3 regions of the Streptomyces sp. NPDC005803 genome follow, and region 1 is predicted to be linked to each of the others. Evidence: riboswitches for the same ligand, from Rfam matches in the RefSeq annotation. Region 1 holds a riboswitch; each other region holds the start of a gene.

Region 1 (5,351 bases):
GGGTGCCGCCCGCGACCACCCGCCCCTCGTTCATCACCACGATCCGGTCGCAGTACATCGCGGCCAGGTTGAGGTCGTGCAGGGCGACGACGGCGGTCAGCGGCAGCGAGGTGACCAGGGACAGCAGGTCCAGCTGGTGCTGGATGTCCAGGTGGTTGGTCGGTTCGTCCAGCAGGAGTTCCCGTGGCCGCTGGGCGAGCGCGCGGGCGATCTGGACGCGCTGGCGCTCCCCGCCGGAGAGCGTGTGCCAGGACTGGTCGCGGCGTTCGGTGAGACCGGTCCGCGCCAGGGCCTCGCGCACCGCCGTCTCGTCCTCCGCCGTGGGCGCGGACCAGGCGCGGCGGTGCGGGATGCGGCCCAGGCGTACGACGTCCAGGACGCTCAGCTCGACCTGGGTGACGGCGTGCTGGTCCACCACCGCCACCCGTCGGGCCACCGTGCGGCGGCCCACGGCGGCCAGCGGATCGTCGTCGAGCGTGACCGTGCCCGCGTCCGGGGCCAGGACTCCGGCCAGGATCCGCAACAGGGTGGACTTCCCGGAGCCGTTCGGGCCGATCAGCCCGATGGTGGCGCCGGGCGGCGGAGCGAGCGAGACGCCGTCCAGGATGAGGCGGCCGCCCGCCTCCCGGCTGACCCGGTCGGCCCGCAGACCGCCGGGGACGGCCGGGGTCATGAGGTCCGCCCGGTGCGGTGGAGGACCACCACGAAGGCGGGAACCCCGATCAGGGCGGTGACGACGCCCACGGGGACCTCCTGCGGGTCGAGGACGGTCCGGGCGAGCGTGTCGACCCAGACCAGGAACACGGCCCCGGCGAGCGCGGTGACCGGCAGCAGTCGGCGGTGTCCGGGGCCGGTGAGCGCCCGGGCCGCGTGCGGCAGCACCAGTCCGACGAATCCGATGGCGCCGGCCGAGCTCACGAGTGCGGCGGTCAGCAGCGCGGTGGTGCACAGCAGGATGACGCGGGTCCGGCCGACGTGGACGCCGAGGGTGGCTGCCGCGTCCTGACCGAAGGCGAAGGCGTCGAGCGTGCGGGCATGGCCGAGGCAGATGAGCAGGGTCACGGCGAGCACGGCGGAGCAGATCCACACATCGCTCCAGCCGACGCCTCCGAGCGAGCCCAGCAGCCAGAACAGCACCCCGCGGGTCTGCTCGGCGTCGGCGGCGGTCATCACGACGAAGGAGGTGAGCGCGGAGAAGAGCTGCATGGCCGCTACCCCGGACAGCACCACCCGGTCGGTGCTGCCGCCGAGGCTGTGGCTGAGCAGCATGACGAGGGCGAAGGAACACAGCGCACCGGTGAACGCCCCGGCCGACAGGGAGACCGCTCCCCCGCCGACGCCGAGGACGACCACCACGACCGCACCGGTCGAGGCCCCGGAGGAGACCCCGAGGACGAACGGGTCGGCGAGCGGATTGCGCAGCAGCGACTGCATCACGGTGCCGCAGACCGCGAGCCCCGCGCCGCAGACGGCGGCGAGCAGGGTGCGCGGCATGCGCAGGTTCCAGATGATGCCGTCGCGGATCGGGCTGAGCCCCGGCTCACCGGCACCGAGGTGGGACGCGACCGTGGACCAGACATCGGCGACGGAGATCCGGGCCGGGCCGATGGTGACGGCCACCGCGATCGACGCGGCGAGCAGCAGGAGCCCGCCGGCCCACAGGAGCCCGCCCCGGAGACGCCTCGGGGCCGGACGGGCGTACCCACCCGCGTCCTCGCGCGGCGCCGCGATCCGTTCGGTGTCCGTCACCCCGCGAGCCCGAAGGTACGCAGCCCGGCGGCGACGCGCTCCACGCCCTCGACGGTCCGGATGGTCGGGTTCATGGCCTGGCCGCTGAGCAGCACGTAGCGCTTGTGCCGGACGGCGGCCATGTTCTTCGTGGCGGGGTTCGACTCCAGGAAGGCGATCTTCTTCGCGGCGCTCTCGGCGGTCTGCGACCTGCGGGTCAGGTCGCCGATGACCAGCACGTCCGGGTCGCGGTCGGCGACCGTCTCCCAGTTGACCTGCGGCCATTCCTCGTGGGTGTCGTCGAGGACGTTCCTCGCGCCGAGTTCCCGGGTGATGATGCCGGGGGCGCCGCAGCAGCCGGCCAGGTACGGGGCCTCGGAGTTGGCGAACCAGTACATCAGGGTGACTCCGGAGGCATCGATGGCGCTCCTTGCCTTCCTGACCCGGGCGCGCAGCTCGGCGACGAGCTTCTCGCCCCGGCCGGGAACGCCGAAGACCGCAGCCAGCTCACGCACTTCGGTGTAGACGCTGTCCATGGTGAGGGCGCCGGTGCGGACCCCGTCGCCGTCCTTGCTGTTGTCCTTGGCGGTGCAGTCGGCGGGCGAGACGTAGGTGGGGACGCCGAGCTCCTCGAACTGCTCGCGGGGGGCGACACCGCCCTTGGCGAGGGTCGACTCGAAGGAGGCGCTGACGAAATCGGGCTCCAGGTCCAGCACCTTCTCCGACGAGGGGCGGTTGTCGGCGATCCTCGGTACGCCGGCGTTGGCCTTCTCCAGCCCCTTCAGCACCGGGTCGGTCCAGGTGGCCGTGGCGGCCAGCCGGTCGGCGAGACCCAGTGAGAGCAGGATCTCGGTCGATCCCTGGTCGACCGCAACGGCGCGCTTGGGCGCCGATTTCACGGTGACGGTCCGTCCGCAGTTCTCCAGGGTCACCGGATAGCCCTCGCCGCCGGACGTGGCGGAGGTGCTGTCCGTGCCGCCGCCGCAGGCCGTCAGCAGGATCAGTGCGACGGTGAGCAGGGCGGCGGAACGGGCGGGGCCGGCTATGGGCGGCACGGAGTACCTCGGCGTCTCTGGGCCCATGCGCGGGGCCCGCTGTACGGAGTTCCGCGGCCCGGTACCGGACCGCGGGTGCCAGCAGGTCTTCGGACTCGGGTTCAAGCGGACGGGACGCCTTCCCGGGAAACCGTGGGTCTCCCAGTGGCCGTGGCCCCGCCCGTCCCCCTCACCGCTGCGCGTCAGTTCCGGATTCACACCGGATTCCCTGACCCCTACGTGGAGTTCGACTGGCTCGGGGCACGCTACCACGAGCCTCCGCGCAGCTCAGCGGCGGTTCGCACCGGTGCCCGGGGGCGGCGGGGCGGCCGGGGCGGGGGGCCGCCCCGCCGCCCCGGCGCCGGAAGGTCAGATCGGCCTCGCTCCGGTCACGCCTTGGGGCGAACCGATTCGCCACCAGGGACGCGCTGCCCCTCGCACCACCAGGAGAGCACGGCCGCGGTCCCCCAGAAGGCCAGCAGGACGATACGGACGCCCAGGCGCCCGGCCACGGCCGCCACCCGGTGCGACAGCACGCCGGCTCCCGGCCGCGCTGTGCCCGTCATCGCGCGCCCCCGGCGGGTTCCCGGGCGGCCGCGGTGTGCCAGGAGGCGCCCGGATCGTCGTACGCGTCCGCGTAGCGAGCACCCGTGATGGGCCAGTCGGCGAGCAGTTCCCGGGGCAGGGCGAAGGACTCGGCGAGTTCCGGGAGACGGCCGCTCACGGCGGCCACGAGCTGCTCGGTGGCATCGGTGAGCCCGTCGACCTGACCGGCGGTCAGATGGCCGGCGGCGAGCAGGTCCCCGCTGTTGCGCGCGACCCAGCGCAGAGCGAACAGCCGGGCCAGTTCGCCCAGCCGCTCACGGGCCTCACCGTCGGGCAGGGCCGTGAGCGCGCTGTCGTACGCCAAGGCCGCCTGCCGGTACGCATGCGCCTCGACCCCTCTCAGCGCGGGACCGGACGCGGCGTTCCACCGCTCCAGTGTGCCGCCGTCCGGCACCCGCGCCATCCGTGCGGACGCCCTGGCGAACCAGAGGCGCTCCACCTGGTCCAGGAGCCGGCCCAGGAACCGCAGGTCGGTGAGGTCGGCGTCCGGGGGGCCGGCGGCCGGTTCCTCCTGCGGGTCGCGTGCCGCATCGAAGAGCAGCTGGGCGGCCGCCCTGGAGTGGATGGCCAGGTTGTCGCCCTCGGCGGTGATGGCGCCCTCGATCCCGGTGACGAGTTCGGTCATCCCGTTGTTCTCCAGCAGCCCCTGGGCGCCGCACCGTTCCCGGCATTCGACGATCACGGAGCGGGCCTGCCAGGTGATCCATCCCTTGGCGATGTCGACCAGCCGCTCGGCCGCCTCCCGTTCCGCCGGAGGGCGCGCCGCCGCCTCCTCCCACCGGTCGAGTACGCGCCGGTGCAGCAGGCTCATCGCGAAGACGGTGGCCATGGCCTCGGCGAGCGGACCGTGGTGGCTGCGGTAGGCGACCACCGGCACCGGCGGCGAGGTGCGGCCCCCCGAGACGAAGCGGTGGCCGCCGTAGCGGACGGCGACGGCCAGCGTGGCCCGTGCGGAGCCCACCGCACTGGCGCTCATGCAGATCCGGCCTGTGGTGACCCTGCGGATCGAAGCGAGGAAGCGGCGCCTGCGCCCCTCGATGTCGCTGCGGAACACCCCGTCGTCGCCGACCCGCCCCTGCGCGCCGCCCAGCAGCGCCCCGCGGTCGACGAAGACCTGGTCGAACGAGGTCAGGCAGTGGTCGACCGGACTGCCCATCCGTGCGGGGAGGCGGCGAACCCGGACCCCGGGCAGGGCCCGGGACGCGTCCGTGAGCGGCACCAGCAGCAGGAACACGCCCTGGTCGGCGCCGTCGACGATCAGCCGCGCGGCGACGAGTCCCGACTTCGGGCCGCCGGCCGGGCTGGTGTTGGGCATGAACTTCTGTGCGCCGCAGTGCGGGGTGTGCAGGACGAACCCGTCCCGGCCGGGGTCGTAGGTGGCGGTCGTCTCGACGGCGGCCGCGTCGTTGCCGTGCGCCACCTCCGTACAGAGGAAGGTGCCGATCCGTCGCAGCCGGAGGAAGTCCGACAGATCGCGAGGGGTGTCGGGGTCGTGGTCCAGGAGGCTGCCGAGGAAGAGGTTGTAGTGGATGCCCGCGACGGTGGCGAGTGCCGGGTCCACCGGGGCGATCCACTCGTGCAGAGCGGCCAGGGCGCGTGGGTCGGCCGCCGGGCGGGCGGCGCTGTCCAGGGCGTTGTTGAGTGCGCGCAGCCGTGCGTGGGCGAGGGCGAGGCGCTCGTCGGGGGTGGGTCCGCAAGGCGGCCAGGCCGGCCGGCGGAACGGCTCGGTGGCGACGAGCCGGCGCCAGAAGCCGTGCTCGCGACGGGCGTCCGGCCCGAGGAGCACGGTGGTGAGCAGGTCGGTGGCCGGCCCCGTTCCGGGACCCGAGGGTTCAGCACTGTCGAAAACGGTGTTCATGAAAGCGGGAACGACCAGGAAACGTCCGAGACACTCCACTCTCGGCGTCCGCACCGGTTTCCCCGCGTCCGTCGGGGCCGGCCGACGGTGGCCCGGCCGCCGGCCGGTCGCCTGTATGCAGCAAT
Region 2 (5,351 bases), on a different contig from region 1:
GCTGTTAGCTTCACATAAGCGTGCCTGTACGCCGCCTATCCTCCTCAGTCCAGGTACGGTGGCGGGGTGAGAGCCGATGCAGCACGCAACCTGGAAACCGTCCTGACCACGGGAGCCCGCATGCTCGCCGCCGATCCGGGTGTGAGCATCGCGCGCATCGCCGGCGAGGCCGGGGTGGACCGGCGTACCGTCTACCGGCGTTTCGCCTCCCGCGAGGAACTGCTCGCGGCCATCTACGCATGCCGGCTGGAGGCCATCGAAGGGGCCATCGCGGACGCGAGGCTGCGCGAGGCCCCGGTCGCCGTGGCCCTGCACCGCTACGTGGAGAACATCATCGGTGTCAATCGCACCTGGCCCGTGGATCTGGCCCGCATGCTCGCCGACGACGAAATCCGCGCGCGGCGGGACGCGTCGATCCGGGACGTCGACACCTTTCTCCGGCGCGCCATCGACGAGGGCTTGCTCCGCCCCGGCACACCCGAGGGGTGGGCCGGGGCGCTGTTGCCCCAGCTCATGCATCTCGTGGCCCGGCAGATGCCCGACCTCGAAGCCGCGCAGGCGGCCGACGTCGTTGTCGACACCTTCCTGCACGGGCTGGGAGCGGCGACCTGATCGAGCGGCACAGGTCGACCGTGCGCCGGCCGCCGCGGTCGGCACGGGGCCGGGTATCGCGCGAGCCGCTCTCCACGACGGCGAGCCCAGCGTCACGGGCGGCCGGTCATCGAGGAGTCCGCCCGCGGCGTCGCGCGAGTGCCGGGAGCCATGTTCGGCATCGGCGCTCGCCCCGCGACGGCCCCGCCCGGCGCCCCGTTCCACCACTCGCCGTACGCGTGTCATGGTCGCCCCCTGACGGCGAGCAGCCGCAGGGGGCTGCCACGTCCTCCGGTGCACCCCCGGTGACCGGCATGACCGCCGAGCTGCATCCGGGTCCGGACCCCGGCCAGGTCCATGAGGTGGCGCAGGCGCCGGTGCAGTGTGCCACCGAGAACCGCTCGAAGGACTCCGAGTCGACCGTGCCGGACATGAAGGTCCACTCGGTGTGCGTGCGCGTCGACAGCCGGAAGGCGTCAGCCGGCCGCTCCGCGTCGAGGACGGCACGGTAGGGCAGCCTGCCGGCGAGCGCGCCGGCCACCCGGGATCACGGGACAGCCTCGGAGATCACACCTCGCACGCGTACGGACCGGCCCCCGTCACGCCACGTCCGTCAGCCCGGCGCCTGCTGTGCCAGCGGCCGGCCGCAGTGCAGGTTCCACCGACCCGCCCTCCCGCTGAGCTCCGTCAGCGTGAGCGGAGCCACGTCCAGGCGCCAGAACGCCTGCGGCGGGAGGGCCAGCGCATGGACGACCGCGGCCCTGATCACGGCGGGCTCGGCCACCCCCGCGACGCGGCCGGCGTCGCCCCCGTGCAGCGAGTCGAGCCATGTGCCCGCTCGGGCGCACAGTTCCAGCAGCGACTCGCCCCCGTGCGGAGCCGTGGACGGATCCGCCAGCCAGGCGGCCACGTCGTCCGGCTCGTCCTCACTGACCGCGGACAGCCGCGCCCCGGACCAGCGGCCCATCTCCCAGTCGCGCAAGGCGTGTTCGACCGTCGGCCGCAGTCCGAGCGCCTCCGAGGTGCCCGCGCACCGCCGGGACGGCCCCCGCAGCCACCGGTCCGCGGCCGGCACCGCGCCGACGGCAGCCCGCGCCAGCCGGAACCCGGCCTGGTCGAGGGCCGCGTCACCCGCGAACCGGGCCTCGCGCAGCGCGGCGTTCATTGCCGGTGAGATCAACATCACCCGTACCGTCATGCCCGCTCTCCCCTCCCTGAACTGTGGCCACTTGGCCAAGCACACCACGGCGTCCGGGCCGCCCGGACCGTGCGGGGGCACCATGGCGGCTCCCGCGCCCAGGCGGTATGGTCGCGACGACATGACGAGGGTGTGACGGAAGTCCGGTGAGAATCCGGCACGGTCGCGCCACTGTGAACCCGCATCTGTGCGGGAAGTCAGACCCAGCACCTTCGTCTCAGGCACCACGATCGGGACGCGTGTTCCCCCAGGAGGTTCTGCCATGGCACAGACTGCTGCCCCCGCCGCCGTCACACCCGCCATCACTCCCCTCTCGCTGAAGACCCTCGCCCCGTGGGCGGCCTTCTTCGGCGTCCTCATGCTGATCCTGCTGTACTTCGTCGGCGCCGAGCAGGGCGCCACCGCGCTCATCTCGGGCGAAGGCGTGCACGAGTGGGTCCACGACGGCCGCCACCTCCTCGGTTTCCCCTGCCACTGACCCATCGGGCCGATCCAGGGGAACCCCTCATGAACTCCATATCTGTCAGAGCTCTGCTGGTCCGCGGCATGCTGGCCGGTCTCGTCGCGGGTGCGTTCGCCCTTCTCGTGGCCTACTTCCTCGGTGAGTCACGGGTCGACGCGGCCATCGCGCTCGAGGAGTCGCACGCCCACGACCACGGTGGTGGCGAGGAACTCGTCAGCCGCACCATGCAGTCCACCGGCGGTCTCGCCACCGGTGTACTCGTCTTCGGCGTCGCCGTCGGCGGCATCGCCGCACTCGTCTTCTGCTACGCCCTCGGCCGGATGGGCCGCTTCGGCCCCAGGGCGACGGCTGCGCTCATCGCGGGAGCGGCGCTGCTGACCGTGTACATCGTGCCGTTCCTGAAGTACCCGGCGAATCCGCCGGCGGTCGGCGACCCGGACACCATCGGCCGCCGCACCGCGTTGTTCTTCCTGATGGTCGCTCTGAGCGTCCTGCTGGCCGTCGGCGCCGTCATCCTCGGCAGACGACTGGCTCCGCGCCTGGGCAACTGGAACGCCACGATCGCGGGCGCCGCCGGCTATGTGCTGGTGACCGGAATCGCTTACGCGTTCCTGCCGTCGTTCAACGAGGTCGGAAAGGACTTCCCCGCCACTTTGCTGTGGGAGTTCAGGCTGGCCACGCTCGCGGTGCAGATCACGCTCTGGACCGTCTTCGGACTGGTCTTCGGTCATCTCACCGAACGGCTGCTGGTGCCGAGGCCGGCCAGGGGCGCCGCCGCGGGCGGCAGGGCGAACCGGCCGGCCGGCGTCGCGGGCTGAGTTCCGGTGCGCGCGGGCTGAGTTCCGGTGCCGCCGGGGCCCGGCGCGCCGCGGCCCGCATCGGCGTGACGCGTGCGGCGGGGCGTGCACCGCACGTCCACGGCACGCCCGGAGCCCGCCGGGGGAGACCCCGGCGGGCTCCGTCGCGTACGGAAGCCGCCTCACTCCTGACGGGCGGGTCCGTCCCAGTCGACGCGGTAGTGCTTCAGCAGCGCGTCCTCCTTCACGAGGCGCATGCCTGCCGCGGTCATGACGCGCTGGGAGGCGAGGTTGTCGAGATCGGTGTCCCCGTGGACGCTCGCGATGCCCTGATCGCGGGTGAACCGCAGCAGCGCGCGCAGCGCCTCGGAGGCGTAACCCAGGCCCCGCACCGACTCCACGAGCCCGTAACCGATCGTGACGTGCCCCTTCTCGTCGGGCGCCCCGTGGAACCCCGCTCCGCCGATCACCAGCCCGTCCTCGCGGCGCCGTATCCCGTAGGGACCGTACGGTGTGGGGTCGCCGCTTTCCGAGCAGCTGTCCAGGAACCGCCGGGCCGCCCCCATCTCGCCCGGCCAGGGGTAGCCCGGAGCCCAGCGCACCCCGTCGGCCGGCCGGCCCGCCGCCACCTGCTGGGCATCGGTGACGGTCATCGGACGGAGGATCAGGCGCGGTGTGACGAGGTCGGTCATGCCCCGTTGAGTATCACGCGGTCCGGCCGGGCCGCATCCGGATATCCGGACGCGGCCCGGTGCGGGGAACGGTCAGGCGTCACCGGCCGGGGTGAAGTCCCCGGACAGGGCGGCCGCCATCCGCAGCTGCGTGTCCGCCTCGGTCTGCCGGCCCAGGCGCTCCAGCGTGCGGCCGAGCATCAGCCGTGCGTAGTGCTCGACCGGGTCGCGCTCCAGCACCGCGCGCAGCTCCGTCTCGGCCCGGCCGAGCCGCGCCGAGTGGTAGTAGGCCCGGGCCAGCAGCAGCCGCGGCGCGACCTGCTCCGGGACCTCCTCGACCAGCCCGCCCAGAATCCGGGCCGCGGTCGTGTACTCCTTCGACCCGAAGAAGAACTGCGCGCGATCCCAGCGCTCGGCGGCGGTGCCGAACTCGTAGTAGGTGTCGCTCATGTGGCCTCCTCGGTCGAGGGCTTCGCCGGGTCACTCCCGTACGTACCCACGCGCCACAACAGCGATGGGTGGTTTAACATTCCACTAAAGATTCGGCGTGGGTGCAGCCCACCCGAACGCGCACGGGAATAGGTTGACCGCCATGAGCAATCTCGATCGCCAGGCCGCACTCTCCGTCTGTGGAGGGCGGGGCTTCGTCGTCGCCGAACCCGTACGTGAACTCCTCGCCCCGCGCCGTGTCCAGCTCGGCGAGTCCACCGAGGTCCGCAGACTGCTGCCGAATCTGGGCCGCCGCATGGTCGGAGCCTGGGCCTTCGTCGACCACTACGGCCCCGACGACATCGCCGACGAACCCGGGATGCAGGTCCCGCCGCACCCCCACATGGGTCTGCAGACGGTCAGCTGGCTGCACGAGGGTGAGGTGCTGCACCGCGACAGCGTGGGCAGCCTGCAGACGATCCGGCCGCGCGAACTCGGCCTGATGACGTCGGGCCGTGCCATCAGCCACTCCGAGGAGAGCCCCAAGCCGCACGCCGCGCTGCTGCACGGCGCCCAGCTCTGGGTCGCCCTCCCCGATGCCCACCGCCACGTCGAACCGCACTTCCAGCACCACACCGGCCTGCCGACCGTCACCGCGCCCGGCCTCACGGCCACCGTGATCCTCGGCACCCTCGACGGCACCACCTCACCCGGCACCGCGTACACCCCGATCGTCGGCGCCGACCTCGCCCTGAGCCGAGGGGCCGAAGCGCGCCTTCCGCTGGACCCCGACTTCGAGTACGCCGTGCTGTCGATGTCCGGCGAGGCGGAGGTCGACGGAGTCCCCGTCCTGCCCGGCTCGATGCTCTACCTCGGCTGCGGCCGCACGGAGCTCCCCCTGCGCGCGGAGTCCGACGCCGGTCTGATGCTCCTGGGCGGTGAGCCCTTCGAGGAGGAGATCGTCATGTGGTGGAACTTCGTGGGACGTTCGCACGCGGAGATCGAGGAGGCCCGGCAGGCGTGGGCGGAGGGCTCACGCTTCGGCGAGGTGCACGGCTACGACGGCGGCCGGCTGTCGGCCCCCGCACTGCCGCCGGTGGCGCTCAAGCCCCGGGGGCGCGTGCGCTGAGCTGCGGGCTCCTGCCCGCGCGTGTCGTGGACGGCGGCACCGGCGTACCGCTGCCCCGGGTGGCAGGCACGGA
Region 3 (5,351 bases), on a different contig from region 1:
TCGCTGATGCTGGGCCTGCTCGCGCTGCTCGGCTTCATGGCGATCGCCGCCGGGGTCAAGGTGGACAACGGCCAGCTGGCGATCCCGCAGCTGTTCGAGAACATGTTCCCCGACTGGTTCGCGGGCGTGGCGTTCGCCGCCATCGGCATCGGCGCGCTGGTGCCCGCCGCGATCATGTCGATCGCCGCGGCGAACCTGTTCACCCGCAACATCTACAAGGACTTCCTGAAGCCCGACGCGACACCCGCGCAGGAGACCAAGGTCTCCAAGCTGGTCTCGCTGCTGGTGAAGGTCGGCGCGCTCGCCTTCGTCCTCACCATGGACAAGACGGTCGCGATCAACTTCCAGCTGCTCGGCGGGATCTGGATCCTCCAGACGATGCCGGCCCTGGTCGGCGGGCTGTTCACCCGGTGGTTCCACCGCTGGGCCCTGCTCGCGGGCTGGGCGGTCGGGATGGTCTACGGGACGCTCGCCGCCTACGGGGTCGCGAGCCCGACCCAGAAGCACTTCGGCGGGTCCTCCAAGGAGATCCCGGGCATCGGCGAGATCGGCTACATCGGTCTGACGGCCTTCGTGCTGAACGTCGTGGTCACCGTCGTCCTGACCTTCGTCCTGAACGCCGCGAAGGCGCCCGCCGGGGTCGACGAGACCGCTCCGGGCGACTACACCGCGGACGCGGGCGACCCGGGCGTGCAGACGGAGCTCCCGCCGGCCACGGCCGGCGCGCCGGGCGGCCACTGATCGCGGGCACGGCACACGGGCCGTCGTACCCCTTCCGAAGGGGTGCGGCGGCCCGTCCGCGCGTCCGGCGGAAATCCCTTGCGGTCACGGCCCCCGGGTGCGGCAGACTCCCGTCCATGGACATGACGATCCGCCCCGTCACACCCGCCGAGCACGCGCTCCTCGGCGAGATCACCGCCGAGGCCTATCTCGGCGACGGCCTCCTGGACTACGGCGCCGACGACCCCTATCTGGTGCAGCTGCGCGACGTCCCCCGCAGGGCCGCCGAGGCCGAGGTGCTGGTGGCGGCCGACGCGGCAGGCCGCGTCCTGGGCGGCGTCACCTACGCCGCGCCGGGCAACCCGTGGGCCGACATCGCGACGGCCGACGAGGCCGAGTTCCGGATGCTCGCGGTCTCCCGTGAGGCCCGGGGCGCCGGGGCGGGCGAGGCGCTCGTGCGGGCCTGCATCGACCGCGCACGGGAGACCGCGGGGGTCACGGGGCTCGTCCTGTCCACGCAGCCGGCCATGCGCGGCGCCCATCGGATCTACGGGCGCCTCGGCTTCGTACGGACCCCCGAGAGGGACTGGAATCCGCTCGACGACCTCAAACTGCTGACCTACCGTCTGGAGCTGCGGCCCTTGCGGTGAAAGGGGTACCGCGACCTCGTACGACACAACATGTGGGGGCTGCCGCATCGGGCAGCCCCCACATGTATGCTCATGCTCGCTGTCGCCGCAGGGAAATCCGGTGCGAATCCGGAACTGTCCCGCAACGGTGTGTTCGGTGTGCTTTTGTGCACCCCCGAGTCCGAACTCCTGCCGGCAGCGCGTCCGGTTCGACCGATCCGGATGCCCAGACGTCCGGGCCTCGTGGATGGGCCGGTGGACGCCGCACGGAGCGCTGCCCTGCCGGGTACCGCCCCGCCCGGCTGCCCCCGCTCCCCGAAGGCCCCGAGCCGAGCGAGGGAGAGCACCGGTGACCATCGCGCCAGCCGATCCGGTTTCAGCGGCCGAGTCCGAAGCAGCCGAGCCGGAAACGGCCGGATCCGAAGCCGTCAGCTCCGGCGGACCCGCGAAGGACGGACCGGGGACCGCACTGCTGCGGACCCTGACCGACCTCACCGCCGATCTGCCCGACACCGACCCCGGCCGTGTCGCCGCCGCGGCGCTGCGCGGACGCAGCGCCCGGTCGGACGAGGCCGAGCTGCGCTCGCTGGCCACCGAGGCCGCCGCGGGCCTGATCTCCGAGGACCCCGCCTACTCCCGGCTCGCCGCCCGTCTCCTCACCCGCTCCATCGCGGACGAGGCGGCCGGACAGGGTGCGACGTCGTTCTCCGCGTCCGTCGCCGTCGGGCACCGCGAGGGCCTGATCGCGGACCGCACCGCCGAGTTCGTCACGCTCCACGCGGCCGCCCTGGACGCACTCGTCGGGCGGTCCCTCGCCGACGGCGCCGACCACCGCTTCGGCTACTTCGGCCTGCGCACCCTGCACAGCCGCTACCTGCTGCGCCACCCCACCACCCGGCAGGTCATCGAGACCCCGCAGCACTTCATGCTGCGCGTCGCGGCCGGGCTCGCCGAGGACACCTCCGCGCGCGCCCTGGACGAGGTCGCCGCGCTGTACGGGCTGATGAGCCGGCTCGACTACCTGCCCTCCTCCCCCACGCTCTTCAACTCCGGCACCCGGCACCCGCAGATGTCCTCCTGCTACCTGCTGGACTCCCCGCTGGACGAGCTGGACTCGATCTACGACCGTTACCACCAGGTGGCGCGCCTGTCCAAGCACGCGGGCGGCATCGGTCTCTCGTACTCCCGTATCCGCGCCCGCGGTTCACTGATCCGCGGCACCAACGGGCACTCCAACGGCATCGTCCCGTTCCTGAAGACGCTCGACGCCTCCGTGGCCGCGGTCAACCAGGGCGGCCGGCGCAAGGGCGCCGCCGCCGTCTACCTGGAGACGTGGCACGCGGACATCGAGGAGTTCCTGGAGCTGCGCGACAACACGGGTGAGGACCAGCGGCGTACGCACAACCTCAACCTGGCGCACTGGATCCCGGACGAGTTCATGCGCCGGGTCGACGCGGACGGCACCTGGTCGCTGTTCTCCCCGGCCGACGTGCCCGAGCTCGTCGACCTGTGGGGCGACGCGTTCGACGCCGCCTACCGTGCCGCCGAGGCGAAGGGCCTGGCCCGCAAGACCATGCCGGCCCGGGAGCTCTACGGCCGGATGATGCGGACCCTCGCCCAGACCGGCCAGGGCTGGATGACGTTCAAGGACGCCTCCAACCGCACCGCGAACCAGACCGCCGAGCCGGGCCGCGTCGTGCACTCGTCGAACCTGTGCACGGAGATCCTGGAGGTCACGGACGACGGCGAGACGGCCGTCTGCAACCTCGGCTCTGTCAACCTCGGGGCCTTCGTCGAGGGCGGCTCGATCGACTGGGAGCGCCTGGACGCCACCGTCCGTACGGCCGTGACCTTCCTCGACCGGGTCGTCGACATCAACTTCTACCCGACCGAGCAGGCCGGCCGGTCCAACGCCCGCTGGCGGCCGGTGGGTCTGGGCGCCATGGGCCTGCAGGACGTCTTCTTCCTGCTGCGGCTGCCGTTCGACTCCCCCGAGGCCCGTGCCCTGTCCACGAAGATCTCCGAGCGGATCATGCTCGCCGCCTACGAGGCGTCCTGCGACCTCGCGGAGCGCTCGGGCCCGCTGCCCGCGTGGTCCGAGACGCGTGCCGCCCGCGGTGTGCTGCACCCGGACCACTACGACACCGAGCTGAACTGGCCGGAGCGCTGGGACGCCCTGCGGGCCCGGATCGCGACGACCGGCATGCGCAACTCGCTGCTCCTGGCCATCGCTCCGACGGCGACGATCGCCTCGATCGCGGGGGTGTACGAGTGCATCGAGCCGCAGGTCTCCAACCTCTTCAAGCGCGAGACGCTCAGCGGTGAGTTCCTCCAGGTCAACGCCTACCTGGTGGACGAGCTGAAGAAGCTCGGCGTGTGGGACGCGCGGACCCGTGAGGCGCTGCGCGAGGCGAGCGGCTCGGTGCAGGGCTTCGGGTGGATCCCCGAGGACGTGCGGGCGCTGTACCGCACGGCGTGGGAGATCCCGCAGCGCGGCCTGATCGACATGGCGGCGGCCCGGACGCCGTTCCTCGACCAGAGCCAGTCGCTGAACCTGTTCCTGGAGACGCCGACGATCGGCAAGCTCTCCTCGATGTACGCGTACGCCTGGAAGCAGGGGCTGAAGACCACGTACTACCTGCGCTCCCGCCCGGCGACCCGGATCGCCCGCGCGGCGTCCGCCGCCCCGATCCCCGCGCAGGCGCCCGCGCCCGACGCGGACGCGATCGCCTGCTCCCTGGAGAACCCCGAGTCCTGCGAGGCCTGTCAGTAATGAGCTCCACCGAGAACAAGAACCTGCTGGACCCGGGCTTCGAGCTGACCCTGCGGCCCATGCGCTACCCGGACTTCTACGAGCGCTACCGGGACGCGATCAAGAACACGTGGCACGTCGAGGAGGTCGACCTCCACTCCGACGTGGCGGACCTCGCCAAGATGTCGCCCGCCGAACAGCATCTGATCAGCCGGCTGGTGGCGTTCTTCGCGACCGGTGACTCGATCGTCTCCAACAACCTCGTGCTGACGCTGTACAAGCACATCAACTCCCCCGAGGCGCGGCTGTACCTGTCGCGGCAGCTCTTCGAGGAGGCCGTGCACGTCCAGTTCTACCTGACGCTGCTGGACACCTATCTGCCCGATCCGGACGACCGCGCGGCCGCCTTCGACGCGGTGGAGGAGATTCCGTCGATCCGCGAGAAGGCGCAGTTCTGCTTCCGCTGGATGGACTCGGTCGAGAAGATCGACCGGCTGGAGACGAAGGCCGACCGCCGCCGTTTCCTGCTGAACCTGATCTGCTTCGCGGCGTGCATCGAGGGGCTGTTCTTCTACGGCGCCTTCGCGTACGTGTACTGGTTCCGCTCGCGCGGGCTGCTGCACGGCCTCGCCACGGGCACCAACTGGGTGTTCCGGGACGAGACCATGCACATGAACTTCGCGTTCGAGGTCGTGGACACCGTCCGCAAGGAGGAGCCCGACCTCTTCGACGACGAGCTCCAGCAGCAGGTCACCGACATGCTGAGGGAGGCCGTCGAGGCGGAGCTGCAGTTCGGCCGCGACCTGTGCGGTGACGGGCTGCCCGGGATGAACACCGAGTCGATGCGCCAGTACCTGGAGTGCGTCGCCGACCAGCGGCTCACCCGGCTGGGCTTCCCCGCGGTGTACGGATCGGAGAACCCGTTCTCGTTCATGGAGCTCCAGGGCGTCCAGGAGCTGACGAACTTCTTCGAGCGCCGCCCGTCCGCCTACCAGGTGGCCGTCGAGGGCACGGTCGGCTTCGACGACGACTTCTAGTGCCGCGTCAGTCAGGGTCTGCGCGAACCTCGGCTGCCGCGGGACCAGTCCCTTCAGATCCTCGCCCAGCTCCTGACGTACGGACGCCGTGCGGCCCTCACCGGCCGCGCGGCGTCGGCCGTTTGCGGGGGTTCGGCGCCTCGGCCCCGTTCCGCCTCCCGCAGCTGGCGGTCGATGCGGCGTTCGCGGGCGATGCCGACCAGCGCCGGCAGC

The links. A riboswitch is a leader RNA that binds a small molecule or an ion and turns the genes downstream of it on or off. The one in region 1 is predicted to bind cobalamin.
Region 2: it holds a riboswitch for cobalamin, as region 1 does, so the genes downstream of both, ABZ454_RS04785 (CbtB-domain containing protein) here and ABZ454_RS11800 (ABC transporter substrate-binding protein) in region 1, are expected to answer to the same signal.
Region 3: it holds a riboswitch for cobalamin, as region 1 does, so the genes downstream of both, ABZ454_RS13875 (ribonucleoside-diphosphate reductase subunit alpha) here and ABZ454_RS11800 (ABC transporter substrate-binding protein) in region 1, are expected to answer to the same signal.

What each region holds. Positions count from the first base shown of each region.
Region 1 is NZ_JBEXXO010000006.1:268,109-273,459, forward strand. It holds gene ABZ454_RS11790 (ABC transporter ATP-binding protein) at 1-673, opposite strand, end outside; gene ABZ454_RS11795 (iron chelate uptake ABC transporter family permease subunit) at 670-1,662, opposite strand; gene ABZ454_RS11800 (ABC transporter substrate-binding protein) at 1,746-2,783, opposite strand; cobalamin riboswitch at 2,846-3,033, opposite strand; gene ABZ454_RS11805 (hypothetical protein) at 3,152-3,328, opposite strand; gene ABZ454_RS11810 (acyl-CoA dehydrogenase) at 3,325-5,226, opposite strand.
Region 2 is NZ_JBEXXO010000002.1:471,687-477,037, reverse strand. It holds gene ABZ454_RS04800 (helix-turn-helix domain-containing protein) at 121-612, shown strand; gene ABZ454_RS04795 (hypothetical protein) at 906-1,103, shown strand; gene ABZ454_RS04790 (histidine phosphatase family protein) at 1,205-1,789, opposite strand; adenosylcobalamin (AdoCbl) riboswitch at 1,913-2,006, shown strand; gene ABZ454_RS04785 (CbtB-domain containing protein) at 2,052-2,267, shown strand; gene ABZ454_RS04780 (CbtA family protein) at 2,297-3,070, shown strand; gene ABZ454_RS04775 (GNAT family N-acetyltransferase) at 3,232-3,741, opposite strand; gene ABZ454_RS04770 (tetratricopeptide repeat protein) at 3,814-4,170, opposite strand; gene ABZ454_RS04765 (pirin family protein) at 4,313-5,278, shown strand.
Region 3 is NZ_JBEXXO010000008.1:110,947-116,297, reverse strand. It holds gene mctP (monocarboxylate uptake permease MctP) at 1-741, shown strand, start outside; gene ABZ454_RS13880 (GNAT family N-acetyltransferase) at 858-1,370, shown strand; cobalamin riboswitch at 1,430-1,561, shown strand; gene ABZ454_RS13875 (ribonucleoside-diphosphate reductase subunit alpha) at 1,699-4,122, shown strand; gene ABZ454_RS13870 (ribonucleotide-diphosphate reductase subunit beta) at 4,122-5,138, shown strand; gene ABZ454_RS13865 (hypothetical protein) at 5,192-5,351, opposite strand, start outside.